DNA from 4 places in the Staphylococcus schleiferi genome. Region 4 is predicted to be linked to each of the others. Evidence: predicted binding sites of a transcription regulator. Region 4 holds the regulator's gene; each other region holds the start of a gene.

Region 1 (7,668 bases), 560 kb from region 4:
AAACTGCTTTCTGAAAAACCCGGACCAGAACTGATTGAAGTACAAGTGACTGAAGACCTGTCACATGGTTATTTTATTGTGGAAAGTGACAGCGAAGCAGAAGCAAAACAATTTCTAGAAGATGCGTCCATACAAGTGAGTCTTGTTAAAGAAGTGCGCCTTGTAGGCAAAGACTTAGATGAAATAAAAAAAGGAGACGTTTCTATAGATTACCTCGTGACTTGGAATATTCCAGAAGGGATCACAATGGACCAATATTTAGAACGTAAAAAGAAAAACTCTGTTCACTATGAAGAAGTTCCTGAAGTACAATTTCAAAGAACTTACGTCTGTGAAGATATGACCAAATGCGTCTGCTTATATAACGCACCAAATGAAGATGCGGTTCGTCGTGCACGCGAAGCAGTCGATACCCCTATCGATGATATTGAAAAAATTTAAAATTGCGCTTCATGACAGCCGAACACGACAACACTGCGCATGACTTATTTTTCTCATTTTGTGCGCTTAAAATCTCTTTATACAATTCAACTTCATAGACATATCATTCTCAGGGAGTGTGACAATGGTTTTCATATTCAAGTCCACTCCCTCTACTCTAACTATAAAACATAGTATTCTTATATGATTTAAGGAGGGTGTTCATGATTCAAATTCAAGGACTCAATCATTATTTTGGCGCACATCATGTGATTCGAGATTTTAATTTAACGATCCCAAAAGGAAAAATTATCAGTTTTATCGGTAAAAGTGGTTGCGGAAAATCAACACTGTTAAACCTTATTGGTGGTTTTTTAACCCCTCACACCGGTCAAGTTACGATTGATGGTATACATAAAACATCCCCTTCTTCAGACTGTTTAATGTTATTCCAACATCATAATTTATTACCTTGGAAAACCATTCAGGACAACATTCAATTAGGTTTAGCACATAAAATTCCAACCGTTGAAATGAATACGTATCTTGCGACGGTAGGTTTAGAAGGCACAGGGGCTCAATTCCCGGATGCATTATCTGGAGGTATGCAACAACGGGTTGCCATCTGTCGTGCCCTTGTGCATCAACCGCAAGTGATTTTATTAGATGAACCTCTTGGCGCATTAGATGCATTTACACGTTATAAATTGCAAGACGAATTGATTACCTTACGCACACATACCCATGCTACGCTACTTTTGGTCACACATGACATTGATGAGGCCCTTTATCTTTCGGACGAAGTCATCTTGTTAGGTGAGGGTTGTCAAATCATCAAACAATATCCTATTCAACAGTCACATCCAAGAAACCGCAATGATGATCAACTGCTTGCATTACGCAATCAAATCATGGAAGACTTTGCGATCAACCATCAGATGGCTGAACCTGAATATTACTTATAGCGAGGGATTTCCATGAAAAAGATGATATTATTTTTACTCATTTGTACCCTCTTAGTCAGTGCTTGTGCGCCTCAACAGCAGAGTCAGACATCGACACATACTCAAAAAACAATAAAAATTGGCTATTTACCAATTACCCATGCAGCTAATTTAATGATGACCAAAGTAATTAACGATAAAAATCAACAGCGCACTTATAAAATTAAGCTCGTCCGCTTTAATAACTGGCCAGACTTAATGGATGCTTTGAACAGCGGACGTATTGATGGCGCTTCTACATTAATCGAATTAGCAATGAAATCAAAGTCGAAAGGGGCGCCGATTAAAGCTGTCGCACTCGGTCATCATGAAGGGAATGTCGTTCTCGGTCAAAAAGGACATCATTTACATGATTTTAAACTCAATCAGGATTATTCCTTTGCGATTCCGCATCGGTATTCGACACATTATTTATTATTAGAACGGATGAGAGAAAAACTTAATATACAACCGGGTCACTTTCATTATCATGAAATGGCACCTGCTGAAATGCCTGCCGCTTTAAGTGAAAAACGTATTTCTGGCTATTCCGTTGCTGAACCTTTTGGCGCAATAGGTGAAAAGTTAGGAAAAGGCCAACTCTTACAGCATGGCAGTGATATTATTCCAGATGCTTACTGTTGTGTACTCGTGCTTCAAGAAGATTTGATTCAACATAATCAAAAAGCTGTGCACCAATTTATGCGTGATTACAAACAAGCAGGCTACGACATGACGGACACTAAAAAAAGTGTCGACGTGATGGAAAAAAATTATAAACAAAATCGTAAAATACTTGAACAATCGGCGCAATGGACATCTTATGGCGACTTAACAATTAAGGAAAAGGGGTATCGTGACATCGCTAAAAGCGTCTCTGAACATCATCTATTCGAGCCCCCTTCTTTTGACAGTTTTGTAGATCCATCATTATACAAGGAGGGTTAGTTCCTATGAGCAATAGTCGATTATCTCAACGCTTTATACTCCCTTTAATTACTTTTGTACTTTTTCTTTTTATTTGGCAACTCGTCATCTGGATAGGTCACTATCCCCCTATCCTCTTACCAAGTCCCCTACAAGTTGGGGCAAGCATTTGGAAATTTATTATAACCGGGGAAATCGGCATCCATCTCGGTATTAGTCTCTACCGCTTCGTCATTGGCTTTATCTTTGCGATTATATTGGCAATCCCTATTGGTATTTTATTAGGCCGAAATGATGCATTTTTTCACGCGATTGAGCCTTTACTCCAATTAGTAAGACCCATATCGCCCATTGCGTGGTCCCCTTTTATCGTCCTATGGTTTGGCATTGGAAATTTGCCAGCGATTGTAATTATTTTTATTGCGGCGTTCTTTCCAATTGTCTTTAATACGATTAAAGGCGTGCGCACGATTGACCCGCATTATTTAAAAATAGCTAGCAATTTGAACTTAACCGGATGGAAGCTCTATCAAAATATTATTTTTCCAGGCGCATTTAAGTACATGATGACAGGGATACATATCGCCGTTGGAACAAGTTGGATTTTCTTGGTCTCTGGAGAAATGATTGGGGCACAGTCTGGTTTAGGCTTCTTGATTGTAGACTCACGAAATATGTTGAATTTAGAAGATGTCTTATCGGCTATCTTTTTTATCGGGCTTTTTGGATTTTTAATCGATCGGCTCATTAGTTATTTAGAAAAATTAATGCTCAAGCACTTCGGGGAATCTTAATTTATAGGAGGCGTCACGCATGTCTATCGACACACTGATTGAAAATGAATTAGAACCTTATTTAATTGATATTGATTATGGTAATTACTATGCTAAATCATTTATCCAACAACTTTTCACAGAAGGCCATTTTTCAGAAAACAATCTCATAAAAAATGCACAGTCTATCGAAAAAGTCTCAGAAGCTTGTCTGACTACGGGCTTTTGTTTATGGTGCCAACTGGCCTTCTCTACTTATTTAAAACAAGCAAAACAACCCGCACTCTATCGCGATTTGCAACAGAAAATTTTATCAGGCGAAGTATTGGGGGCTACGGGTTTATCTAACCCGATGAAATCTTTCAATGATCTTGAAAGTTTTAACTTAACACATGTTGATCATGCCGATACAATCGTAGTCAATGGACAACTACCTGCCGTAAGTAATATTGGATCTGACCACTATTTTGGTGCGATTTCTCAACATCAAAATAATGGAGAACTGGTTATGTTTATTATACGTGCCAATACAGCAGGGCTCACGTTAGAAGAAAAATCAAATTTCTTGGGCGTCAATGGTTCTGCTACATATCGCATTACTTTTGATGAAGTCAACGTGACTAAAGACCAAATTATTACTAAAAAGGCCGAACAATTTGCTTCAGCCATACGCCCACAATTTATTGCACTTCAAATTCCAATTGCACTTGGCGCGATTAAAAGTTCATTAGACTTAATCCGTCAATTTTCAAATGCACAAAACGGCATCAACGCTTATTTAGAGTATGACGTTGAAGCTTATGAACAAAGGTATCATCAGTTACATCAACAATTTTATACCTTACTTGAAAGTCATCAAGACACGTTACAAACAAAACTTTTAGAGCTCGTTCAACTAAAAAAAGCGCTCGGCTATCTTTTATTAGAAGTCAATCAAGCTTCCATGGTCAATGGCGGCTCTCGTGCTTATTCACCCAAAGCACCACAAGCGCGTAAACTCAAAGAAGGCTTTTTCTTTGCCGCACTGACGCCTACATTAAGACATTTAGGCAAACTCGAGGCCACGCTACAAGCACGATAATACCGCATCTTCAACAATTTGAAATCAACGGCTTCTTCCTCTATGGATCAATGGCCATCACTGACCGGTTTGCGTATGGGTTAATAATCCACTTTACGTAAACCGAGTTATTCTTTTTAATTCACTTCCACTATCTTTCTCCCCAAAATCCATCTAGATTAAGAAACATTTTTATCACGCACCCTATTCCTGAATTCCAACGTAGACTAAGGTGCAATAGCTATATTTATGTCTATACTGTGACCAATATCTGAAAATAAAGTTTTTTTCTCTTTACAATTTTGTGAACTATGTTATATTTCATGTAAGGGTTTACATTATGTGTAAGGAGCTGTCGCAAATGAAACAATGCACATGGGAAACGTTCAAAACATTGATACATGATGGCGATGTGATTGGTTTAGCTGCACTCACTGTTTCTAACCTTCCTACAGCTTTACTCTATGGATTAGCAGAGCAGTATGACGATACAGCTTCACCTGCGCATCTCACTTTTATGTTAGCAAATGACATTAGTACAGGAGGCCATACGATTGATTTAGACCATTTCATTCAACGCAATATGGTCGATCGCATCATCATGAGTATAATGACGGCTTCCCCTTTGACAGCGCAAGCGATTCAATCGAATCAAGTTGAGGCGTATTTCTTACCACAAGGTGTGATTGCTACACATTATCGTCAAACCAATCACCTCACACCAGGTATCATCACTAAAATCGGTCTTCATACACATATTGACCCGCGATATAAAGGCGGTAAAGCCAATGAAAAAACACAAGAATCTTTAGTCTCTTTAATTAATATGGAGGGGGAGGAATTTCTTCATTATCATTTACCAGCCATTAATATTGCACTCTTAAGAGGCACTTATGCTGATGAAAAAGGCAATATTTATATGGATGAAGAAGCGCACCTTGGCGAAAGTTACAGTGTTGCATTAAATGCCAAAGCCCATCACGGAACAGTCGTTGTTCAAGTGAAAGCTATTGTTGATAGTCGTCAACAAAATCCAAATCATGTTTTTATACCAGGTTCTCTCGTTGATTACGTTTATGTTGTCGAAGATATCGCCTATCACCGACAATTGATTCAAACACAATATAGCCCTGCGCTATCCGGGCAAATGCGTGTGGCGTCATTGCCGGAGCCACCCTTGCCATTCAGTATACGAAAATTAATTTTACGTCGGGCGGCTCAATTTTTAACAAAAGGCGATACGATTAGCATTGGCTTTGGAATCAATAACGAACTCACGAACCTCCTGCATGAGGAGCGTGTGGAACATCTGGTCCAACCGATTATGGATATTGGCATATTTGGTGGTTTTATCGGAAGTCGTGACTACTACGGTATGAATTTTAACGTTGATGCCCGTATGCGCCACGATTTAACTTGGGATTTCATTTATAACGGTGGGATTTCAATCGCATTTATGAGTTTTGCAGAAGTTGATCAATACGGTCATGTCAATGTCTCATATTTCGGTCATCGAATGAATGGCTGTGGCGGTTTCATTGACATTAGTCAGTCTGTCCAAAAAATTGTTTTCTCTGGCACATTAGTTGCTAGGGGTCAACTGAGTGTGTCGAATCAAGGCTTACATGTTGAACAAGAAGGGCAGACGCAAAAATTTGTCTCAAACGTATCCAATATTGACTTTAATGCGGATTATGCCAAGTCACTTCAGCAAGAAATCTATTATGTGACAGAACGTGCCGTCTTTCAACTCACTCAAGATGGATTGATGCTAATAGAAATCGCACCCGGACTAGATATAGAACGAGATGTCATTGCTCAAATGGGCTTTAGACCGCTCGTTTCCAAGAATCTGAAAACCACCGACACATCCATTTATCATCACGTATGGGGGGCGCTTTTAGATCGCATACAGACAGAAGCATGACGATCAAAACGAAACAAGGGGGTATATTTATGAATTTCGACTGGATCAAAACACGCGCAGATTTTGATGTTGAAAAACCAGCTGTCATCGATCCATTTAAAGGGACACAATGGACATATCAACAACTCAATATTCGTGCGGATAATATGGCACATTATCTCGAGTCACAAGGGGTTCAACAAGGAGATGTCATTGGTATATTTGCACCTAATGATGTCGCCATATTGGATTTATTATTTGCCTCATTCAAAATGGGCGCAGTCTTTCTTCCTATCAACTGGCGACTTAACCCGAAAGAAATTGCCGGTGTTGTGTCAGATTCAGGTTTAAAAATTCTTTTTTACGCAGAAAAGCATTTGAGTTCACTTAATGAGATCAATCCTGATTATTTGCATATGGATATAGATTCAGATGCATACAATCAAATAGTTGACCCCTCTCAACATCACGTTTACAAAGCCAAAGCCGTTGAGCCAACAGATCTCGCTACATTGATTTATACAAGTGGCACAACAGGTGTGCCAAAGGGCGTCATGTTTTCCTATGAATCATTCGTCAACAACGGCGCAAATGTTGAATTGACTTACAAATTCAACTCCGAGTATTTAACCATTATTTCAACACCGATGTTTCATGTACTCGGCTTTAACGATACGGTTCTTCCTACTTTAATGTCCGGTGGCACGCTTGTTTTACAACGTTATTTCAATGGCGAGGAACTCAATGACCTCATCGCACAATATCATCCTGACTTTTTGATTATGATTCCAACCATGTATTACAGCACATTGAACCAAAAAAACTTTAATCCTGACGATTTTAGAGCCATCAAGTTTGTTATTCAAGGCGGCTCGCAACCTTTACCCAGTATCCAACAAGCATTCAAAAAATATGGCATCAACATTATTAATGGCTACGGTTTAACTGAAGCCCCTCTTGTCATGGTCAATACACCTGAAAATGCACGTCACAAACCGATGAGTATAGGTAAATCGGTCATGTTTGTCGACGCAAAAGTGTTGGATGAAGATAAAAACGAAGTGGGCGATGGCGAAATTGGGGAGTTGGCCATTCGCTCTAAAAATGTGACACCTGGATATTGGGGACAGCCTGAAGAAACGAAAAAATCTTTCCATAATCAGTACTTCTTAACAGGGGATCTCGCTAAAAAAGATGAAGATGGTGATATTTACATCATTGATCGTAAGAAAGAACTCATTATCACTGGTGGCGAAAATGTCTTACCATCAGAAGTTGAAAATGCCTTAGCTGAGCATCCGTTAATTGATCGATGCGTTGTCGTGGGTTATGAACATCCAAAATATGGAGAATCTATCGCCGCGGCTATTATTTTACGAGAAAAAGTACCTGACTATGTTGAACAATTGGACAAGCATATGCGAGAACGACTTGCCGGCTACAAAGTGCCACGGATGTATTTACCAGTCACACATATGCCACTGAATTCCACACAAAAGCCAGACAAACTCGTAATTCGTGAAATGATGAATTCAAAAGTGAATAAAGAGTCATCTTCTGAAGCCAATCACAATGCATAAGGGACACATCGTATACACA
Region 2 (7,668 bases), 290 kb from region 4:
ATATAACGTACTGTAAAAAAGAGGAGTGCAATGATCAACATACCAACCAAAATTAAATACTTCCAAAATTGTAATTGTAATTCGTAAACCATGTCAAAAGTGCCATTAATCAATAACGTCGTATCATCTTTACGATAACCAAACCAATATTTTTTTGTTTTAGCATCCAATTCATACGCATTATTGTCACTTTTTAATTGTTGTAAAACTTGTTTTTCTTTTTGTGAATCTATTTTATCGTGATTCGTCTTGAATTCCGTTCTTTGCCCTTTTTCAATAATCAGCATGTTCGTATCATAAATACGTGCCAGTTCTTGGATACGTTGGGGGTTGTTTTCTTTATTTAAAGTGATAATTTGCTTCGCTTCTTTTATTAAAGACTTTTTCTCATACTCTACTGACTTTGAATAAATGCTATTATGCACGATAAATCCTAATAAAAGAAAACTTACAACAGTGATTGTTGTAAGTATAATTAAAAGCTTGTGATAAAATTTTATCATTTATTTTGGTCGCTCCAATTTATACCCTAAACCACGTACCGTTTTAATCAACTGGGGCTGTTTCGGATTTTCTTCAAGCTTATCACGTAAATGACTAATATGGACATCGACAATTCTAGAATCACCCGCAAACTCATAATTCCAAACTGAATTCAGCATATGTTCACGTGTAATGACACGGCCTTGTCGTTCGACTAAATATAATAATAATTCAAATTCCTTAGGTGTTAACTCTAGTAATGTATCATTACGATAAACTTCAAAAAAGTCTGGACGAATTCTAATATTTCCAATGACAATATCTTCATCATCGTCTTCATTTTTTACGGAATCAACGACAGATGAACGACGCAAAATCGCTTTGACACGCGCAACAACTTCTCTTGGTGAAAATGGTTTGGTCATATAATCATCTGCACCTAATTCGAGACCAAGCACACGATCAAATTCGTCATCTTTAGCAGTTAACATTAAAATAGGAACTTGATTTTTATCTGATCGAATCGTTTTGCAGACTTCTATACCGTCTTTTTTAGGTAACATGACATCTAAAACAATTAAATCGGGCTTTTTTTCTTTTTCTTTTTGCAATGCTTCCTCACCATCTTGGGCAATCTCTACCACATACCCCGCTTGCTCAAGATTATATTTTAATAATGTTACGATTGATTGTTCATCATCAACGACAAGCACTCTTTGAGCCATACATCTACCTCCTTATGATATTAATTTCATTATAACTTAAAATGAACTTAAAAATAATATATAGTTAAGTAACTTTACAATAACTTAATATAACGTTAATAATTTCAATATAAAAGCACTTCGTTATACATGAATCAATTATATAGAGATTCTTATAGTTTACAATAAGCGTGAATAATGAAACTTACTTTCGCTATACAAATGCTTTAGTGAAATAGTGATGATGGCATTGAAGCGAGATAGAGTATTTCATTAAAGGGTGAATTCGAGTCACTAAAAAAGGAATCAAACGAGATTTTCAATATGACATTGAAGCTCGGTTTGATTCCCATTGTATATCATCTTAATGATTAAAGATTTTTAATTAATTCGTCTGCAAATTCAGATGTTTTAACTTCAGTTGCACCTTCCATTAAGCGTGCAAAATCATAAGTTACAACTTTAGAAGCAATTGTTTTTTCAACTGCTTGTGTAATTAAATCCGCAGCTTCTTGCCAACCTAAATGTTCTAACATTAATACACCTGATAATAATACAGAAGAAGGATTAACTTTATCTAAGTCTGCATATTTTGGCGCTGTTCCGTGCGTTGCTTCGAAAATAGCGTGACCAGATTCATAGTTGATGTTTGCGCCTGGCGCAATACCGATACCTCCAACTTGTGCAGCAAGCGCATCAGAAATATAGTCCCCATTTAAATTCATTGTTGCCACAACATCATGGTCAGCTGGACGTGTTAAAATTTGTTGTAAGAAAATGTCTGCAATAGAGTCTTTAATAATAATTTTACCGTCTTTTTCAGCTTGATCTTGAATACGATTAGCTTCATCTTTACCTTTTTCATCAACTAAGCGGTCATATTGTTGCCATGTGAAGACTTGATCACCAAATTCTTTTTCTGCCAAATCGTAACCCCATTGTTTAAAGGCACCTTCAGTAAATTTCATAATGTTCCCTTTATGCACAAGTGTTACAGATTTGCGTTGATTGTCCAAAGCGTATTGAATCGCAGCACGTACTAAACGTTCAGTTCCTTCTTTTGATACAGGCTTAATACCAATACCAGAAGTTTCAGGGAAGCGAATATTTTTTGCACCCATTTCATTTTGTAAGAAATCAATTACTTTTTTAACTTCATCTGTACCTTCTTTGAATTCGATACCTGCATAAATATCTTCAGTGTTTTCACGGAAGATGACCATGTCTGTATCTTGTGGACGTTTCACTGGTGATGGCACGCCTTGGAACCAACGTACTGGGCGTAGACATGTAAATAAATCTAATTCTTGACGTAATGCAACATTCAATGAACGGATACCACCGCCGATTGGTGTTGTTAAAGGTCCTTTAATCGCTATCAAGTATTCTTTGATTGTATCGAGCGTTTCAGAAGGTAACCATTCTCCTGTTTGATCATATGCTTTTTGACCTGCGAGCACTTCTTTCCATGAAATTGATTTTTCTCCAGAATATGCTTTTTCTACAGCTGCATCAATCACACGACTCGCTGCTTTCCAAATATCAGGTCCGATACCGTCACCAATAATAAATGGAATGATAGGTTGATTAGGAACTTGTAAACCATTATCCGTTTTTACGATCTTTTCACTCATTGTTATATACCTCCGATTTTTAAATCATCTTAAATGCAATAGATTTAGCGTTCTTGAATTGGAACATATTTACGATCAACTTCACCAACATAAGTTGCACGTGGACGCATAATTCTATTATCTCTAAGTTGTTCTAAAATATGTGCAGTCCACCCTGAAGTACGACTGACTGCAAAGATAGGTGTAAAGAGATCATGTTCTATCCCCATACTATGATAAACAGTCGCACTATAGAAGTCTACATTTGGGAGAAGGCCTTTTTCTTCTTTCATAATATCAGCAATTTTAACTGACATTTTGTAAAGATCACTTTGGCCTGTTTCGTCGGTAATTTTTCGACTCATTTCTTTTAAATATTTGGCACGTGGATCACCATTTTTATAAACACGATGACCAAATCCCATAATTTTATCTTTGTTTTTAAATGCTTTTTCTAAATAAGGTTCCACATTATCGATAGAGCCGATTTCTGTTAACATCTTCATTACACGTTCATTCGCTCCACCGTGTAAAGGTCCTTTAAGTGAACCAACTGCTGCAGTGATACCTGAATACATATCAGATAATGATGATACGGCACATCGCGCTGTGAAAGCAGACGCATTTAATTCGTGATCAGCGTGTAAAATTAACGCTTTATTGAAACCTTCAACTTCAACATCTGTTGGTTTTTCACCGCGTAACATGTATAAAAAGTTTGCCGCATAGCTTAACGATGCATCCGGTTTTACAGGTTGTTTCCCATCTCTTACTCGAGCAAATGATGCAACAAGTGACGCAATTTTTGCTTGAATTCGAATCGCTCTTTCTTGTAATGCTTCTTCCCCATTATCGTCCGCATTTTCATCAAAATGAGCGAGATAAGAAACTGATGTGCGCAATGCCGTCATTGGATGTACTTCATCTGTTGTATATTCTTCAAAATGACTGTACATTCTTGGATTTAAAGTCATATACTTAAATAACTTTTCTTTTAATTCAGATAATTCTTGTTCTGTAGGTAATCGATAATTCCACAATAAGAAAACAACCTCTTCAAATTGTGCGTTTTCTGTCAGGTCATCAATATCATAACCTGCATAAGTTAATTGACTGTCAATAATTGAGCTGATTTTTGTTTCAGCAGCGATTACCCCTTCAAGACCTCTCATTAATTCTGCCATATGAATTTCCCCTTTACTTTATATTCGTTCTTTGTAATGGCTTTCATATATTATTATAGCCAATATGAAGCAATTTGTGAACATTTTAAGAACGGTCGTATGTAAAAATAATCTTATTTCAAACTCAGAAATATATATTTCATATTTTTCGAAAACGCTGATATAAAGCGTTTTCTTTTGTCTTTTCATTCTTAATCATAGCACCATTGTATAATTATTTGCATTCTTTATCATTCATAATAAAAAGATTTGATGACTCGGATTTATTAAAATTTCGCGCCTTAAGTGTAATAACGCTTTTTATGTAACTATTTTATAAAAACAAAAGGACGAAACTACGGCCTAAATTTTACATTTAGACACCCTAGTTTCGCCCCCACACAAACACTCGAAATCATTAAAATCGGTTATCGATTTAAAAATCATCTCGCTGTGTTCCGTTCTTCCTTATTGCGAATTCTATTTAATTTTAAAGTACGTTAGCATAACCTTCGTAAACTTTACCTTGTGCAGCATCCACTGTTACTAAAATACCACTTGGAATGTTTTTAGTTACGTCTTCAACGCCTACGACAGTTGGAATACCTTTTTCTAAACCTAAAATCGCGCTTGAAGATGTTAAACCTGCTTCTTCTGTAACGAGTGCGACTGCTTGATCTAAATAAGGTACCATTTTTTCATCAACTGAAGGTGTTACGATAACAGCTTGCTCAAGATTTTCTCCCTCTAATTCTGATGCATCATTCACAACTACTGTTCTTCCTACAGCTGAGTTGCGTCCGATACCTTGCCCGTTTGCTAAATCTTCACCGATGAGGTGTAATTTCATTAAGTTTGTAGTTCCTGATTCACCTGTTGGCACACCAGCTGTGATGATAATTAAATCGCCTTTTTCAACACGTTCTGTTTCAATGGCTGTTGCAACCGCATTGTTTAATAATTCATCAGTTGTGTAGTTACCTTCATGTACAACAGGGTAAACACCCCAAACAAGTGTACATTGACGTGCTGTTGTCGCAAGTGGTGTCACTGCAATAATGTCTGATTTTGGTCTGTATTTAGAAATTGTACGTGCAGTTGTACCACTTTCAGTTGCAGCAACGATTGCATTGACTTTTAAGTTCAATGCTGTGTGTGCAGCAGAAACACCAATTGCATTTACAAGTGAAGTTTCTACAAGTTTAGTACGATCTGATAAGAGCTTTTTATAATCTTGTGCTTGTTCCGCAGCATATGCAATGTTATTCATCGCTTTAACTGCTTCTTCTGGATAAGCACCTGCAGCTGTTTCACCAGATAACATAACCGCATCTGTACCATCATAAATGGCATTGGCAACGTCAGAAGCTTCCGCTCTTGTCGCACGTGGATTACGTTGCATTGAATCCAACATTTGCGTTGCAGTGATAACAGGTTTACCTAATTTATTACATTTACGGATTAAGTCTTTTTGAACAATTGGTACAGTTTCTGGTGGAATTTCAACACCCATGTCACCTCTGGCAACCATTAAACCGTCAGAAACTTCAAGAATTTCATCTATGTTATCAATACCTTCTTGGTTTTCAATTTTAGGAATAATACTGATTGTATCGTTTTTCACTTCTTCTAAAATTCTACGGATTTCTAAAACGTCACTTGCACGTCTGACGAAACTTGCAGCAATAAAGTCAACTTCTTGGTCAATACCAAAGCGGATGTCTTCTTCATCTTTTTCAGTAATACCTGGCAAGTTCACACTCACGCCCGGTAGGTTCACACCTTTTTTGTTTTTAAGTTCACCTGTGTTAAGAACTTTACAGTGTACTTCACCCGCAGCATGATCTATTGATTCAACTTCTAATTCAATTAATCCGTCATCTAATAGAATAAATGAACCGATTTCAATATCATTGATTAATTCTTCATATGTGACAGAGAACTTTTCCGGTGTACCTTCTACTTCATGCATACTTACTGTAACATGTGAACCTTTTTCTAAAGTAATCGCACCATTTTTCATATTGTGCGTACGAATTTCAGGTCCTTTCGTATCAAGTAAAATACCAATATTTTTTTCTAACTTTTTCGCTACTTTACGAATTGAACGGATACGTGCTGCATGCTCATCATGAGAGCCATGAGAAAAGTTTAAACGTGCCACATTCATGCCGGCTTTCATTAACTTTTCTAACATATCTTCTGATTCTGATGCTGGTCCAATCGTACAAACGATTTTAGTTTTTTTCATTTGGAAATGCCTCCTAAAATTAAATAGATAATTCTTTAGTTAATTCTAACATGTGTTGATTAATTTGATGCTCAGTTGAATTGAAAATTGTATCAAAATCTGTCGCTGTAAGGCGGTTATCTTTAATACCAACGCCTTTCGCTGTTTCACCATCCATAAGAAGCTCAACAGCAAAGCCACCTAATCTAGAAGCGAGTACACGGTCAACACCGGTAGGGCTACCCCCACGTTGAATGTGTCCTAATACAGATACACGTGCGTCTACATTGATGAATTTTGTCAATTCACCAGCACATGCTTGGCCTGTCATACAACCTTCTGCAACAATGATAATGGAATGCTTTTTACCTCTATCGATCCCTTTTTGGATTTTTTCAGCAATGTCTTGAATATCAACTTTTGTTTCAGGTAAGATAATTGTTTCAGCCCCTACTGCTAATCCAGACCATAAAGCAAGGTCACCACAATTTCGTCCCATAACTTCTATGATAAATGTACGCGCATGACTTGAAGCGGTATCACGAATCTTATCGACAGACTCTATAATAGTATTTAGTGCTGTATCAAATCCAATTGTAAAGTCAGTACCATTAATGTCATTATCAATCGTACCTGGAATTCCAATCGTTTGGATTTCTTTACATTCTTCACTAATACGTTGCGCACCACGGTAACTACCATCACCGCCAATGACAACAAGCCCTTCAATGCCTCGTTTTTTAAGATTCTCAATTCCTTTTTGACGTACTTCTTTTTCTTTAAATTCTGGGCAACGTGCTGAATATAAGAAAGTTCCACCACGTTGAATTGTATCACCCACAGTACCAAGCTCTAGTTTGCGAATATCATCATTGATAAGGCCTTGATATCCTTGATAAACACCATACACTTCAATATCATGATAAATCGCTTTTCTTACTACAGCACGAATTGCTGCATTCATCCCTGGAGAATCTCCACCACTCGTTAAAACTGCAATTTTTTTCATGTAGACATACCCTTTCTTGCATAGTTGTTAAGTTAAAAATACCATAATTTGATGATGCATTCCATCAAAAATAGGTGCAAATAAAAATGAAAACGGTTTTTTAATATGAATTCATGAATCCGCCACAAATGGCGTTTTCATAACATTTTCATATAAAAATTAACCAAGTTATAATTCTATTTTATTTTATATCATGACTTAATTTTTGGTATTGTCAATTTAACGTTTAGTCGATGCAATTACTGTTGACTTTAAAATAAAAAGCATCTTTTAGAGAGCTGTCTAGGCTTATCAAAATGAAAATAAGTATTTCAGAATATCTCATTTGCCCCTATGACATCTCCTTTTGGCATGAATAACCGTACCGTCCAATAGTGTAACTTTTTTAAATGAAGGCTTCAAATAATAAATATAATTAAGCAAAACAAAAGTAGAACGGAATATTTACTTTAAAAAGCTAAAACCC
Region 3 (7,668 bases), 210 kb from region 4:
TTTTTGCTAATGAGTTTAAATAAGCATTGTTTGATAGTGTAATAAAAAAGTTTTTGATTAAGCTCATTTCAATTCCTCCCATATCCTTTGTTCATTGTCATAATAATAGTGTATCATGAACAGATAATGGAAGAAAACGTTTTCATAGTACATAATTACAATTTTAGCATCTATTTTTCTTTTAGAATTATGAATATTTAAATTTTTTATTTGTTACTTGTGACTAAGATGATAAATTGTGTGAAACGGTGAGTGGTGGTTTCTGTAAATTAGTATCAATCGGTTCTTGTGCTAGTGCTAAAAAGAGGGGCATCATAAGCAAAAACAATAAACTAATCACACATTTAACGATGATTTTCATTAACGACACCTTCAATTTAAATTTATTTTCAACTAAAACGTATCATATGATTATCAAGTAGGTGTGAAAATGTTGTAAAGATGCGCTTTAAAAAGTAAACAGTGCTAAATATTAACGCAATGTAAAGTTCGCGATTGAAACTTTACGATATCTTTAAATTTCAATCGTTATGTGCATGTTAAAATAAGAGTGAAATCTTTTTAAGGGAGATTATAACATGTTTAGAGATATGGCATTTTATATATTTGGGACGCAGTTAGATACGTTTGTACAATACTTTGTTTTTGAACTTATTATTTTAGTTCTAATTGGTTTAATTGTGGGGGTGCTGACACACCGATTGTGGCTTGTAGCTGTTGTAATTATAGGGTTGAATCTCATTGATGCTGGTATTATAGCGAATTTTAATGCTTCTCAGGGAAATGGCTCACTGATTGGTCAATTTTTCTTAATGTTAGTCGCAAAGTTTTTCCCTACTTTTTATGAATTGCTTTTAGCAATTTTATTATTACGTTTACCGTTCATACGTAAAACTTTTAAATTATCTTAAAAATGGAAAGCGCAGCATCATAGTAAATATTTAAAGATCACACGCGCTTTTTTAATAGTTGTCAGTGACGCATATCAACAGGATAGAAAATTTACGTCTCAAGTAGATTTCTATCCTGTTTTTATGATTTCCTTTTTATTCGCAAACATGAATAAAATCACGCTATAATAAAAGGAAGAACGTAAAGGAAGGGTAATGTTGTATGTGGAAATGGGAAACAGATAATAAAGCTAAAGGCGTCATCGTTATTGTTCATAATATGTTAGAACATACAGGAAGATACGCCTATGTCATCACACATTTAAAACGTAATGGTTATCATGTGATTATGGGCGATTTACCTGGACAAGGCCAAACGTCACGTATGAATAAGGGCCAAATCGAAAGCTTTGAAATCTATCAAGAACGGGTACTTGAGTGGATTGAAATTGCAGAAGCGTATCATCTTCCTACATTTATTATTGGGGTCGGATTAGGTGGGCTCATTTGTGTCAATTTATTAGAAAAAGTGCAACTTGATATTGAAGGATTGATTTTAATTTCGCCATTGATGGCTTTTCATAATAGTAATAAGACACGTAAAAATTTCTTAACAGCGAACATTGGAGATGTCTCTAAAAGTGCCAAATTTGATCTCGGATTTCAAGTCACTGATTTGACTCGAAATCCTGAAGTTCAAGAAGAAACATTAAATGATGCAATGATGTTGAAGAAAGTAAGTTACCATTGGTACAAAGAAGTGATTAGAACAATGAAAGAAACTGCGGATCATATGAATCAATTCATGTGTATTCCTATGTGCGTCATGTATGGTACAGAAGATGTGATTTCAGATACGAAAGTAACTTATCAATTTGTGAATAATCTTAATTACGATGAGCTTTATTTTAAAGCGTGGGAAGGGTTAGCGCATGAAATTCATAATGAACCTGAACGTGAAGCCGTTATGCGTTATATCCTCAGCTTTTTAAATAATAAAGTTTTCGCAGCAGGATATTTAATCGATGATGAAAATAGTATTAAGTAATTATTTTAAACTATTGACAAATATTGGAAAATAATTTCTCTTTGCATTACAATAAATTTTTATTGAAATATTGTGATAAACATGGTAGATTATATGTGAAAAGAATCACAATTATTGTGATAAATATAAATTTGCAAAGTAGGAGCGTGTTTTTCAATGGGAAAAAACAGTAATAAAGTCGTATTAGTTGGTAATGGCGCAGTTGGCGCGAGTTATGCATTTACAATGGTAAGTCAAGGCGTCGCTGATGAATTAGTCATTATCGACATTAATAAAGACAAAGTACTTGGTGATGTACTTGATTTAAATCACGGCGCGCCATATGCTGAATCACCTGTAAAAGTTAAAGCAGGTGAATATAGCGATTGTGGTGACGCTGATCTTATTGTGATTTGCGCAGGTGCTCCACAAAAAGTCGGTGAAACACGATTAGACCTCGTAGAGAAAAATGCTAAAATTTATAAAGATATTATCACTTCCATTATGGACAGTGGTTTCGATGGTATCTTCCTTATTGCTGCTAATCCTGTTGATATTTTATCTTATGTAACGCTTAGATATTCTGGTTTACCTAAGCATAAAGTCATCGGTTCAGGCACAATTTTAGATACTGCACGCTTTAAACATTTAATTAGTGAAGCATTTGACGTTGCACCAAGCAGTGTTCATGCGAATATTATTGGTGAACACGGTGATTCTGAAGTTCCAGTATGGTCAAGTGCAACAATTGCAGGTGTTTCAATTTATGATGAATTGAAAAATGATCCTTCAAAATCACATCTAATTGAAGATATTTACGTACAAACACGTGATGCTGCATACGATATTATCAAAGCAAAAGGTGCAACGTATTATGGTGTAGCTATGGGATTAATGCACATTTCTAAAGCGATTTTGAAAAATCAAAATACAGTTTTAACAGTATCAAGTTACTTAGAAGGTGAGTATGGCCATAGTGGTGTATACACAGGTGTGCCAACAGTAATTAATGGTGAAGGCGCAACACGCATCGTTGAAACACCTTTAAATGAAGAAGAAAAAGAAAAATTTGAAAAATCAGTGAATATCTTAAAAAATATGCAACAATCTATCGATCATCTTTTTGATTAATTAAGATAAAAATTTAGACAAACGCGGACATAAGTTCTCAATTTCCAAAGAAAGTACTTCAAAAGTCATTTAGACGTTTTTTGAGGTGCTTTCTTATTTTATATATCCGTCATGACTATGGTCACCGTGAATCTATTTATGCACAATTGAAAGCGTGTTGGATTATGACATATTTAATTTACATTTATAATCATCTATGATATTTTCGGTTTGATAGAAATCATAGAAAAATAACTACAAACCTAGAATTGTCAGTGGTATTTTAAGATTTAAAATTAATTTATTACCAATAAATCAAACTTTTATACATTATGATTAAATTATAATAATTTGGGTAAAGATTCATGATAGGCAGTCTAATTGAATGGGGGCTTAATCATGGCTAAAAAGAAAAACTATCAAGTAAGCGATATTGTGTTATTAGATAATCTTCAAAAAGAGGTTGAATATATTTTTGAAGCGATTGAGGAGAAGTATCATTTATCAAAAGAAGAATTTTTGATTTTACTTACACTTTGGGATAAGGGGTCAATGACATTAAAAGACATGGATCATTATGTCAAAGTCAAAACGTACAAACGGACAAGAACTTTCAACAATCTTGTAGAGTTGAAATGGCTAGTAAAAGAAAGACCATCTGATGATGAAAGAACAGTCATTATTCATTTTAATGAAGAAAAAGAACAAGATAAACAAGAATTGATTAACTTTGCGTGTAGTGAAATTGAAAACCGAGAACAAAACTTAAAAGATTTACTGAATTCCATTATACACGGTTGCGATATATAATAAAAACGGGATTTGAGGCCATAGAACGTCTCAAATCCCGTTTTTGTTTTATCTTTTTTCAATGCCTATAATAAAAGGGGGACGATTTTGTTGATTGATGAATTCGTATTTCAAGATATGTGCTTTTTGCTGATCAAATGCTGTTAAATATTGCAATAGCGCTTGACTTTCTTCATAACCTTCATCGTGCCCAGGATATACCGCTAACACGATGATACCTTGAGGTTGCAAAAGTTCAAAAATGTGCTCTATCGCTTGAATTGTCGTTGAAGGCCGTGTGACAATAGATTTATCTCCTTTAGGTAAATAACCTAAATTAAAAAGTGCAGCATGTATGCGATTGTGATGTTTCTCTGAAATATATTGGGTAATTTTTTCATGACCCGTTTGGTAAAGTGACACATTTTTAAAATCGGCAACTTTCTTCGCGGTATTTTCAATTGCCGTTGCTTGAATGTCACAGCCATACACATGACCGGAAGGGACGGCCTGTGCTAGAAAAAGCGTGTCATAACCATTTCCACAAGTTGCATCAATTACAACGCTTTCGGGTGTAATATGACTTTGGATGAGTGATTTTGCGAATGGGAGGATACGTTCAACGATCATAGTTGTACCTGTGCTTCATAGTATTGACCTTGTACTGTACCACGTCTTTCAAGTTCAGCATCAATATCATTCAATACTTCCCATTTGTTCACACTCCACATTGGTCCAATCATTAAATCAATCGGACCATCACCTGTGATTCGATGAACGACCATTTCAGGTGGCAGTTGTTCAAGTTGGTCACACACTAAGTGAATATATTCTGTTTTAGACATAAAATTAAGTAACCCTTTTTCATACTGTTTTACCATTGGCGTTCCTTTTAATAGATGGAGAAGGTGAATCTTAATCCCTTGAACATCCATTTGTGCCACAGTTTTAGCAGTTTCCATCATCATGTCATAGTCTTCACCAGGTAGCCCATTAATAATATGAGAGCAGACATTGATATTATGTTTTCTAAGTTTAGCGACACCTTCATAGTAACAATCCATATCATGTGCGCGATTGATTAAGTCAGATGTAGACTGGTGGACCGTTTGGAGACCCAATTCGACCCATAAATATGTACGTTGATTCAATTCGGCTAAATATTCAACAACATCATCTGGTAAACAATCTGGACGTGTTCCAATGGATAAACCAACGACGCCAGGTTGTTTTAAAGCACTTTCAAATTTTTCGCGGAGCACTTCTACAGGTGCGTGTGTATTAGTGAATGCTTGGAAATAGGCAATATATTGGCCTTCATGCCATTTTTCATGCATGCGCGATTTTATTTCATTAAATTGTACTTCTATTGGATCAACACGATTACCCGCAAAGTCTCCGCTACCCGCTGCAGAACAAAATGTACAACCGCCATGTGCGACAGTTCCATCTCGATTTGGACAATCGAAGCCGGCATCGAGTGCCACTTTGAATATTTTTTGATTAAATTTATTTTTTAGAAGATAGTTTAATGTGTGATAGCGTTTTTGATTAAATGCGTATGGAAAATAAACCCCCATGATTATCGTCCTTTCAAAATTCATAATTAAAACGGATTTTTTGATACTGTGTTAAAATTCTTATTAACTGTATTTCAAGATTTTAACATATTTTAGACTAATCGTGTTATAGTGTGATTTAGAGAGAAAAGGAGTGTGTCATCAATGAAAATGCCAAAAGAAATATGGTGGCTTGTAATTGGTATGGCAATAAATATTACGGGAGCGAGTTTTTTATGGCCACTCAACACGATTTATATGAGTCAAGCTCTAGGTAAATCGTTAAGTACAGCCGGTGTTGTATTAATGGTGAATTCATTTGGTATGATAGCGGGTAACTTGTTAGGTGGAACTTTGTTTGATAAGTTGGGTGGCTATCGAACAATCATGCTGGGTACGATTATCAGTTTATGTGCAACCCTCCTATTGAATTTATTTCACGGATGGCCATGGTATGCAGTTTGGCTCATTATGCTTGGATTTGGAGGCGGTATGATTATTCCGGCTATTTATGCAATGGCAGGTGCTGTTTGGCCACAAGGTGGGAGACAAACATTTAATGCCATTTATTTAGCCCAAAATATCGGTGTTGCTTTAGGGGCAGCTTTAGGCGGTGTCGTAGCAGAACTTAGCTTTAATTATATATTTATGGCAAACCTTGCGATGTATGTTGTATTTTTCTTCATCGCTCTATTTAATTTCAACATGGATTACCATGCGACAGTTAAGCAACACGAAACGATTGAAGAAATTGCACATCTTCAGAATAAAAAGCATTTTAACGCACTTCTTTTATTGTGTGTCATGTTTGCTTGTTGTTGGATTACGTATGTTCAATGGCAAACAACGATTGCTTCATTTACACAAAGTATTGGCATTTCTATGAGTCAATATAGTTTATTATGGACCATTAACGGTGTTTTGATACTCATTGGTCAACCTTTAATTACACCCATCGTTCAATTTTTCAAAGGGCAGTTAAAAAAACAATTATATTTTGGTTTGTTCGTCTTTATATTATCCTTTTTAGTGACGAGTTTTGCCAAATCATTTTCAATTTTTGTCGTAGGTATCGTCATTATGACGTTTGCGGAAATGTTTGTATGGCCTGCTGTCCCAACGATAGCAAATGCATTAGCACCAAAGGGTCGCCAAGGTGTCTATCAAGGTATCGTCAATTCAGCTTCGACTGTCGGTAAAGCTTTCGGTCCGCTAATCGGTGGGATATTAGTAGACCTCTTTAATATGCAAGTGATGTTTTTATCTATGATAGGATTGTTAGTTATCGCAATGATTTTCTTGTCTATCTATGATAGAAAAGTGGATCCAAAGATTTTATATCATTAGCGATGCTAAAATGAGGCTTGCATATTTGTGTTAAATTTTTTAATATAGATAATGATTAAAGTCATCGGAAGCATAGTTTTAAACGGTTTCGTCTCAATGTTTATTTATAAGTGAAATGTTGAGTGGAATTGTGCTATTTTCAAGTGATTAAAATGGAGTAGTAACTTAACTGTATTTCTTAAGAGAGCTAGTGGTGGTGCGAACTAGTGAAAACATTAAGTGAACTTGCCAATGTAATTAAATAATAATTAACATCTCTAACTATTTTTAATGAAGTGCACGTTTAGCGTGAATAAGGGTGGTACCGCGGCATGAGTCGTCCCTTACCATTGAAGAATAGTTCGAGATGTTTTTTTATGAATAGGAGGATTTAGTAGTGAATTACAATCATCGAGAAATTGAAAAAAAGTGGCAAACGTATTGGTTACAAAACAAAACTTTTAAAACAGAAGATCATTTAGGTCAAAAGAAATTTTATGCATTAGATATGTTCCCATATCCTTCAGGAGCGGGTTTACATGTTGGGCATCCAGAAGGCTACACTGCAACTGACATTTTGTCACGTTATAAAAGAATGCAAGGTTACAATGTGCTTCATCCGATGGGGTGGGATGCGTTTGGTTTACCTGCAGAGCAATATGCATTAGATACGGGTAATGATCCAGCAGAATTTACGCGTACAAACATCCAAACTTTTAAAAGACAAATTCAAGAGCTTGGTTTTAGTTACGATTGGGATCGTGAATTAAGTACAACAGATCCAGACTATTATAAATGGACGCAATGGATTTTTATTCAATTGTATAAAAAAGGTTTAGCTTATATCGATGAAATTCCAGTAAACTGGTGTGAAGCATTAGGTACGGTTCTATCAAATGAAGAAGTTGTAGATGGTGTATCTGAACGTGGAGGACATCCCGTTGTACGCCGCCCTATGAAACAATGG
Region 4 (7,668 bases):
CCCATACAAGCACCACCAATGACACTATTACGTATTGTTTTAATATCCGGTAGTCGCCACTTAAATTCTCTTGAACCGCGCGCTGCAATATACGATCCTATAAAAATACCTAAAACAAGAAAAACACCCCAGTCAATAAAAGAAACGTTTCCTGTTGTTAAAAAGGCGATTAAGTTCGCAGATGGTGTGGTTATACCTAGCCCACCTTCTCTACCTGTTGAAATGCTCATTGGCCAAGCGATAAGTGCAATGAAACCAATCGCAATCGCTGCAACAAAAGGATGAAATCGCTTTTCAAATAAAAAGTGACGTATCCCTGTATAGCGTGGTTTTAATTTAGATATAGCAATTTTTGATTTTGGCTTTTTCAACGTGGTCATAACCAAAAATAGCGTAACGCCAGTTAATAAGATTAACCATATCCAACTGGGTATCCCTGTAGATGTCGCCATGTCCGCTTCATAAACAGTTTGTTTATTAATAGTATCTTTCAGCGGTAATAGAACACCATATTTTGAGATTGCTGCAAATAGAGCATACATGAAAAGTGCTATCCAACTACCAATTAAACCTTCCCCCGCACGGTACCATGTCCCAGTGGCACAACCGCCTGCAAGAACAATCCCAATACCAAAAATAAATGATCCAACAATCGTGCCTACGACTGGAAATGTACCATTATCTATCGTGATAACACCCAATGAAGTTAATACATATAAGCCAATAGCTTGGATGCTAATCGCAATAAGCAACGCATAAAACATCTTATTATTTTTTTGAACGTACATATCTCTAAAGCCACCCGTTAAACAAAAACGCGTACGTTGCATGACAAAACCGAGTAAACTTCCCACAATCAATCCACTTATCACAGTCCAGATCAATATTCCTACCTCCTATATCCGATTAATATTATAGGTATTATAGAAAATAAGATCTTACTTTTCAAGTGCATTTCTAAAATAAATATAAAAATATATATCTTTTTCTCAAGTTCATTTGATTACATTTGTATTTTTAGACATCCATGCTCCAAGACCTGTCCTATTCTCACTAAAAAAAGAGTATAAAAATCTAATATCATCATTAGACATTTATACTCTCTTCAAAGCGCTATGTTTTAATTTGCTGTTCATCCAAACAAATCTTTTTGTATGTATGGATAATTATCATAAAAGGTTAATCATTATAATTTTTCATAAAGAATAATAATGATTGTAATTCCACACCTAAATCAATTTGATGTACTTGTACAGATTGAGGTACGTGCACACGTTTCGGTGTAAAATTAAGTATTCCTTTCACACCTGCATCTACAAGTGCATCGGCCACTTCTTGTGCCACCCTTCCTGGTGTAGCAATAATAATGACTTCTAACGCTTCAGTTTCAACGGTACTTTTTATCTCGTCCATTGATTTTACCGTCACATCACCCACTTGCGTACCAATGATTTCCTCACTGATATCAAAGGCTTCAGTAATGGTCATATCATCGTGAATTGAAAAGTTATAAGTGATTAATGCCTTACCTAAATTCCCTACGCCAACAATGCCTATTTTGATTTCATCAGAATCACTTAACTCAGATTTGAAGAATTCCAATAGACTATCAATATTGTAACCATAACCTTTTTTCCCAAGCTCTCCAAAATATGAAAAATCTCGGCGAATTGTTGCAGAATCTATATTTAAGCCTTCACTTATCGCTTTTGAATTCACACGATCTTCACCTTTAGCCTTTAAAATATTGACAAATCGGTAATATAAAGGGAGACGTTTTAAGGTCGCTCTAGGAATTTTATTGCTTTCTTTTCCCATTTTAAAGTCCTCCGTAGTCTTTCTTATGCGTGCACTCATATACATAGTATGTGATAATAATTATAACTTAATTTTATGGTTATGAAAACATTAAGTACTTGATACATATAGGGTTTATTGTACAATAATTAAGAATGAAAGGAGCATGCCATATGATTTTAATGCAATTAAGTCACGTCACCAAATCGTTTGATGGTGAAGAGATTTTTGAAGACGTCAACTTTGAAGTAAAAACCGGCGAACGAATTGGCATTGTAGGACGTAACGGTGCGGGTAAATCAACATTGATGAAAATCATCGCTGGTGTTGAAAACTATGATTCAGGCCATATCTCTAAAATCAAAGGCTTGAAATTAGGCTATTTGACACAACAAATGACATTAAATACCCAAAATACAGTCTTCGAAGAAATGGCCAAACCGTTTGCGCATGTTCAATCCATCTCAGAGCGTATGAAAGATGAAACCGATTGGCTTGCAACTCATGCGGATATGTATGAGTCAGTAGAATATAAAACGCATATTGATCAATACGAAAAGCTCTCAAATGAATTTGAACAGCTTGAAGGTTATCAATATGAAAGTAAAATTAAAACTGTTTTAAATGGACTAGATTTTAGTGAAGCAGATTATCATCGTCCGATTAATGATTTTAGTGGGGGACAAAAAACACGCCTATCATTAGCACAAATGTTATTAAGCGAACCTGATCTGCTTCTTTTAGATGAACCGACGAACCATTTAGATATGGCCACAACAGAATGGCTAGAAGATTATTTAAAATATTTCAAAGGCGCTATCGTTATTATTTCGCACGACCGATTCTTTTTAGATAAAATCGTGACTCAAGTTTACGATGTTTCATTGGGAGAAGTTAAACATTATGTCGGCAATTACGCTAAATTTATCGAATTAAGAGATCATTATTATCAAAAACGTTTAGCTGAATATGAACGACAACAAAATGAAATTAAACGTCTTGAAACTTTTGTGGAAAAGAACATTACACGTGCTTCCACGAGCGGTATGGCTAAAAGCCGTAGAAAAACTTTAGAAAAAATGGAACGCCTTGAAAAGCCGATGTTAGACGCTAGAAGTGCGAACATTCAATTTGATTTTGATCGCAATACTGGAAATGATGTCATGCACATTCAAGATTTAACGATTGGATATGTCGCCCCTATTACGCAACCTATACGATTTGAAATCAACAAAGGGGATCATATCGGTATTATCGGACCTAACGGGGTAGGTAAATCTACTTTAATTAAAACTTTAGCCAAACGTCTTCCACCTTTGTCAGGACAAGTAATTGACGGTGCAAATCTTAAAATTGGCTACTATGATCAAAAACAAGCAGAATTTCGTTCAAACAAAACAATTTTAAATTTTGTGTGGGATCAATATCGTCAAATGCCTGAAAAAGATGTGCGTGCCGTTTTAGGACGCTTTTTATTTACGCAAGATGACGTATTAAAAGTCATCAATGATTTATCTGGCGGTGAAAAAGCACGCTTGCAATTGGCATTACTCATGTTAGAACGTAACAATGTGCTCATATTAGACGAACCGACAAACCACTTAGACATTGATTCTAAAGAGATGTTAGAGCAAGCTTTAAAACATTTCCAAGGAACACTCATTTTTGTTTCGCATGACCGCTATTTTATCAACCAATTGGCGAATCGAATTTTTGATTTAAACGAAAAAGGTGGCACGCTTTATTTAGGGGATTATCAATACTATTTGGAAAAGCTAGAGCAACAACAAGCCCTTGCCGCTTACGATAACCAACAAAATCAAGCGACGGTTGAAGTAGATTCAAGCACTCAGCCAACGACTTATCAAGATCAAAAGACGCTTCGTCGTGAAAAGCGTAAAATAGAGCGCCAAATTGAAAATGATGAAAGCCAAATTTCTGAGTTAGAAGACAAGATTGCGGCGATTGATTTGCAAATGACAGATGAGGCTGTCATTAATGATTTCGAAAAAACACAATCTCTAGCTGAAGAACGTCAAAAAATCGAACAAGCATTAGAACAAGTGATGACAAACTGGGAAGAATTACAACTTTTGTTAACTGAATATGAAGATTAAGTGAAGTAAACCGAGTAAAATTTTCTACTCGGTTTATTTTTTTAATCACCTTCTGTTTACATTTCGTCCACATATGAAATGGCATAACACCAACTATCCACAAAGTTATCCTCATTATCCACAAGTTAAAGGCTAGAATATTCTATCCTTATGCACAACTATATACAACTTATCCCCAATTTTACGCCAATGTTATACACAGGTTCTTAACAACTTGTGCATAAGTACGCATGTTCTCTATTGACTTTTGCTTAATCAGAAAAGTGATCTTGAAATGTGAAATTTAAGCTATTTAGAGTTATATGTCTATATAAACAAACATCTAATTTTTAATGGTGATTAGAATGTATCACTTTTCTTTGATAAAAAAGGTGAGACAGAAATCGTTTGATTTCGTTGTCTCACCCTCAAAATAAAGTTGCAGTTTAAAAACGTAAAGCATTCATTATTCATGATCTAAATACATTTCAATATCCATACTGCTTTTACCATTTAACGCCATATCCCCACGTATTCCTTTTTCGTAAATATAATGGGCTGCTGCTCCAATCATCGCAGCATTATCCGTACATAAACGTGGTTCTGGAATCGCGAGTTCTATGCCTCTTTCACGCGTAGCTTGCTCTAAAGCTTTGCGAAGCCCTTTGTTACTTGCTACACCTCCAGCTACTATCAACTGTTTAACGTTGTAATCTTCACAAGCACGCATCGCTTTTCCAACGAGCACTTCCACTACGCTATTTTGAAAACTTGTCGCTACATTTTCAGGAATCACTTGTTCACCCTTTTGCTTTAGATTATGCAATTTATTAATCACTGCACTTTTCAAACCACTAAAGCTAAAGTCATAACTCTCAGGCTCTAGCCATACACGAGGAAATTGGTATGTGTCCTCACCTTGCGCGGCTAATCGATCAACCGCCGGGCCACCAGGGTAAGGTAAGCCAATAGTCCGTGCGACTTTATCATAAGCTTCGCCTACTGCATCATCTCGTGTTTCACCAATAATCTCAAATTGTAAATGATCTTTCATATAGACAAGCTCCGTATGTCCACCCGAAACAATTAATGCAATTAATGGGAATTTCAAACCTGTTCCAAGTTGGTTTGCATACACGTGCCCCGCTATATGATGGACCGGTATAAGCGGTTTATCATTAGCAAAAGCTAGCGACTTAGCAGCATTGACACCCACCAGTAACGCACCAATAAGACCTGGGCCTTGCGTTACAGCAACTGCATCAATCTGGTCCATTGATTTGTCTGCTTGTTGCAATGCATCTTCAATGATTAATGTTATATTTTCAACATGATGACGACTTGCGACCTCAGGGACAACACCGCCAAATCGTTTATGACTGTCAATTTGACTTAACACACTATTACTTAAAATTTCTGTACCGTTTTCTATTACACTGACACTTGTTTCATCACAACTTGTTTCAAGTGCCAAAATCGTTGTATTCTCAGTCATTTAAACTCACCCACATGACTAACGCATCCTCTCCATCACCATAATAATTTTTTCGTTTACCGCCATATTCAAAACCAAGTTTTTGATAAACATGCTGTGCGACATGATTATCTTCACGTACTTCCAAACTCATAACCGTTGCGATTGAAGATGCAAAATTAATAACATATTTTAATAATAATTGACCTAATCCGTAATCTCTATACTCCGGATCAATAGCAACTGTTGTAATTTGGGCTTGGTCAACTACGATCCATAAGCCTAAGTATCCGATAATTTTATTTTCGAACTCTACAACAAAATAATGGGCAAAATGATTTTGCTCCAATTCATAATAAAACGCGTCAATCGTCCACGAACTCTTTTTAAAGCTTATCTGTTCAAGGTCAAAAACAGCTGGAACATCTTCAAGCATCATATGTCTTATTTGAAGTTTCTCTTTTATTTCTGTTGATCCATCCAATTTTGTTCTGCCTCCGATAACTTTAAATATTGCGGTACAAACGTATGAATCTCACGCGGTTCACCTTTATATCGATACATTTTATCCGCTCTAGGCGGTTCAGCGATACATTGATATCCTTCGAGTTCATTTGTGAAATGTGTGACATCATCACCAATAAAGATAATATTCTCATTATTAGACCATTGTGAAATTAATTGAGATAACGCAATATGTTGATCTTCCATAACAGCGACTAACTGTTCATCTTGCCATTGATAAACACCTGCAAAGACATTCCCTCTTCGGGCATCAATGATTGGGATAATATAGGCATCTGAATATTCGATATTCGCAGCAATTGCCTTTAATGAAGAGACACCATATAACTGTATGCCTAAAGTGTACGCTAATGTTTTAGCCGTAGTGACACCAATACGCAATCCTGTATAAGAACCTGGCCCTTCTGCCACAATAATTTCATCTAAATCTTTTGCTTTAATTTCACATTGCGCAAGTAAAAACTCGATTAATGGCATTAATTGTATAGAATGATTGCGTTTAACCGTTGTAGTATGTGTGACTAAAACTTTGCCATCTTGTAAAACAGCAACTGATAAAGGTTGATTCGCGCTATTAATAAGTAAACTATACATGTGTCATTTGCTCCTTGATTTCTTCAAAATGTTGACCTTTTGCCTCGAGTTCGATTTCTCGTTCATCTTCATTGATCACTTTAATGTTAATTTTTAAAAATACATCCGGTAAATAATCTTTAATAAACGTACTCCATTCAACGACTGTAACTGCGTGGTCATTAAAAAATTCATCAAACCCTAAATCTTCATCGGAGTTCTCAAGTCGGTAGCAATCCATATGATGAAATTTTAAAGTGTCTCCTTTATATGACTTAATAATGTTAAAGGTCGGTGAACTGATGTGACGTTTGACCCCCAACGCTTTTCCGATAAATTGACTTAAAGTTGTTTTACCAGCGCCAAGATCACCATCTAATAACAACACATCTTGCGCTTTTAGAAGTGGTGTCAGTAAATTAGCGAACCTCTGCATTTCTGCTATATTTTTTATTCTCATACTTTCCGCACTCCTGACTTAATTTTCCTATCTATTGTAACAAATTTTTTTCTATTTGACCTTATCTGATTCTTGACATTTACTTTGAAATAAGAATGACGCTTAATTAATGTGTTTTAAGATTATTTTCAGAAAATTTTACATTTACTGTTGACTTAGAAGAAAAGATGCGTTAAATTTATAACACGTAATTTTTAGACAATTCTCTAAATTCTAAATTTTACTCATTCTCGTAATTGATAAAACCAATATAATTCAACATACATCACATTCGATTTTGAAGGGAGCGTTAGACAATGAAAACATATCCATGTATGACCCATACACAACAAAATAATATTGTCATTTTAATTTTACGCTCAGGACTGGAGCATTAGTAGAAATTTTACTAATCGCTTAAGTCCTATTTCTAATTGAATGGGACTTAAAGATACGTCCCAACACCAATTGGGGCGTATCTTTTTTTATTTTCAAAAATCAAGGGAGGCCATACAGATGAGAAGTGACATGATTAAAAAAGGAGATCAACAAGCACCGGCCAGAAGTTTATTACATGCGACGGGACAAATTAAATCCCCTACTGACATGAACAAACCTTTTATCGCTATTTGTAATTCATATATCGATATTGTTCCTGGTCATGTACATTTAAGAGAATTAGCTGATATCGCCAAAGAAGCGATTAGAGAAGCGGGTGGCATTCCATTTGAATTTAATACAATTGGTGTCGATGATGGCATTGC

The links. The regulator Rex, encoded in region 4, represses fermentation and respiration genes when NADH is low (regulators of the CRP and FNR family bind a similar motif). The targets are predictions, from matches to a motif close to TTGTGAAATATTTCACAA.
Region 1: fadX (fatty acid degradation protein FadX) is a predicted target of Rex. The motif match lies at 4,466-4,483, and genes of this name have one in related genera.
Region 2: MUA40_RS05420 (citrate synthase) is a predicted target of Rex. The motif match lies at 4,059-4,076, and genes of this name have one in related genera.
Region 3: MUA40_RS05080 (L-lactate dehydrogenase) is a predicted target of Rex. The motif match lies at 2,032-2,049, and genes of this name have one in related genera.

Annotation. Positions count from the first base shown of each region.
Region 1 is NZ_CP094712.1:310,579-318,246, reverse strand. It holds gene MUA40_RS01290 (DUF4242 domain-containing protein) at 1-441, shown strand, start outside; gene MUA40_RS01285 (ABC transporter ATP-binding protein) at 645-1,385, shown strand; gene MUA40_RS01280 (ABC transporter substrate-binding protein) at 1,398-2,351, shown strand; gene MUA40_RS01275 (ABC transporter permease) at 2,357-3,124, shown strand; gene MUA40_RS01270 (acyl-CoA dehydrogenase family protein) at 3,144-4,184, shown strand; gene fadX (fatty acid degradation protein FadX) at 4,525-6,090, shown strand; gene fadD (long-chain-fatty-acid--CoA ligase FadD) at 6,120-7,649, shown strand.
Region 2 is NZ_CP094712.1:1,157,392-1,165,059, reverse strand. It holds gene pnpS (two-component system histidine kinase PnpS) at 1-503, opposite strand, end outside; gene MUA40_RS05430 (response regulator transcription factor) at 504-1,208, opposite strand; gene icd (NADP-dependent isocitrate dehydrogenase) at 1,559-2,821, opposite strand; gene MUA40_RS05420 (citrate synthase) at 2,866-3,984, opposite strand; gene pyk (pyruvate kinase) at 4,454-6,214, opposite strand; gene pfkA (6-phosphofructokinase) at 6,234-7,202, opposite strand.
Region 3 is NZ_CP094712.1:1,079,127-1,086,794, forward strand. It holds gene MUA40_RS05065 (proline dehydrogenase family protein) at 1-67, opposite strand, end outside; gene MUA40_RS05070 (hypothetical protein) at 579-911, shown strand; gene MUA40_RS05075 (alpha/beta fold hydrolase) at 1,114-1,938, shown strand; gene MUA40_RS05080 (L-lactate dehydrogenase) at 2,095-3,048, shown strand; gene MUA40_RS05085 (transcriptional regulator, SarA/Rot family) at 3,427-3,837, shown strand; gene mnmM (tRNA 5-(aminomethyl)-2-thiouridylate-methyltransferase MnmM) at 3,886-4,446, opposite strand; gene mnmL (tRNA modification radical SAM protein MnmL/YtqA) at 4,443-5,396, opposite strand; gene MUA40_RS05100 (MDR family MFS transporter) at 5,541-6,722, shown strand; T-box leader at 6,861-7,049, shown strand; gene leuS (leucine--tRNA ligase) at 7,099-7,668, shown strand, end outside.
Region 4 is NZ_CP094712.1:872,137-879,804, reverse strand. It holds gene MUA40_RS03955 (YeeE/YedE family protein) at 1-884, opposite strand, end outside; gene MUA40_RS03950 (redox-sensing transcriptional repressor Rex) at 1,180-1,818, opposite strand; gene MUA40_RS03945 (ABC-F family ATP-binding cassette domain-containing protein) at 1,971-3,914, shown strand; gene tsaD (tRNA (adenosine(37)-N6)-threonylcarbamoyltransferase complex transferase subunit TsaD) at 4,360-5,388, opposite strand; gene rimI (ribosomal protein S18-alanine N-acetyltransferase) at 5,381-5,851, opposite strand; gene tsaB (tRNA (adenosine(37)-N6)-threonylcarbamoyltransferase complex dimerization subunit type 1 TsaB) at 5,830-6,486, opposite strand; gene tsaE (tRNA (adenosine(37)-N6)-threonylcarbamoyltransferase complex ATPase subunit type 1 TsaE) at 6,479-6,925, opposite strand; gene ilvD (dihydroxy-acid dehydratase) at 7,421-7,668, shown strand, end outside.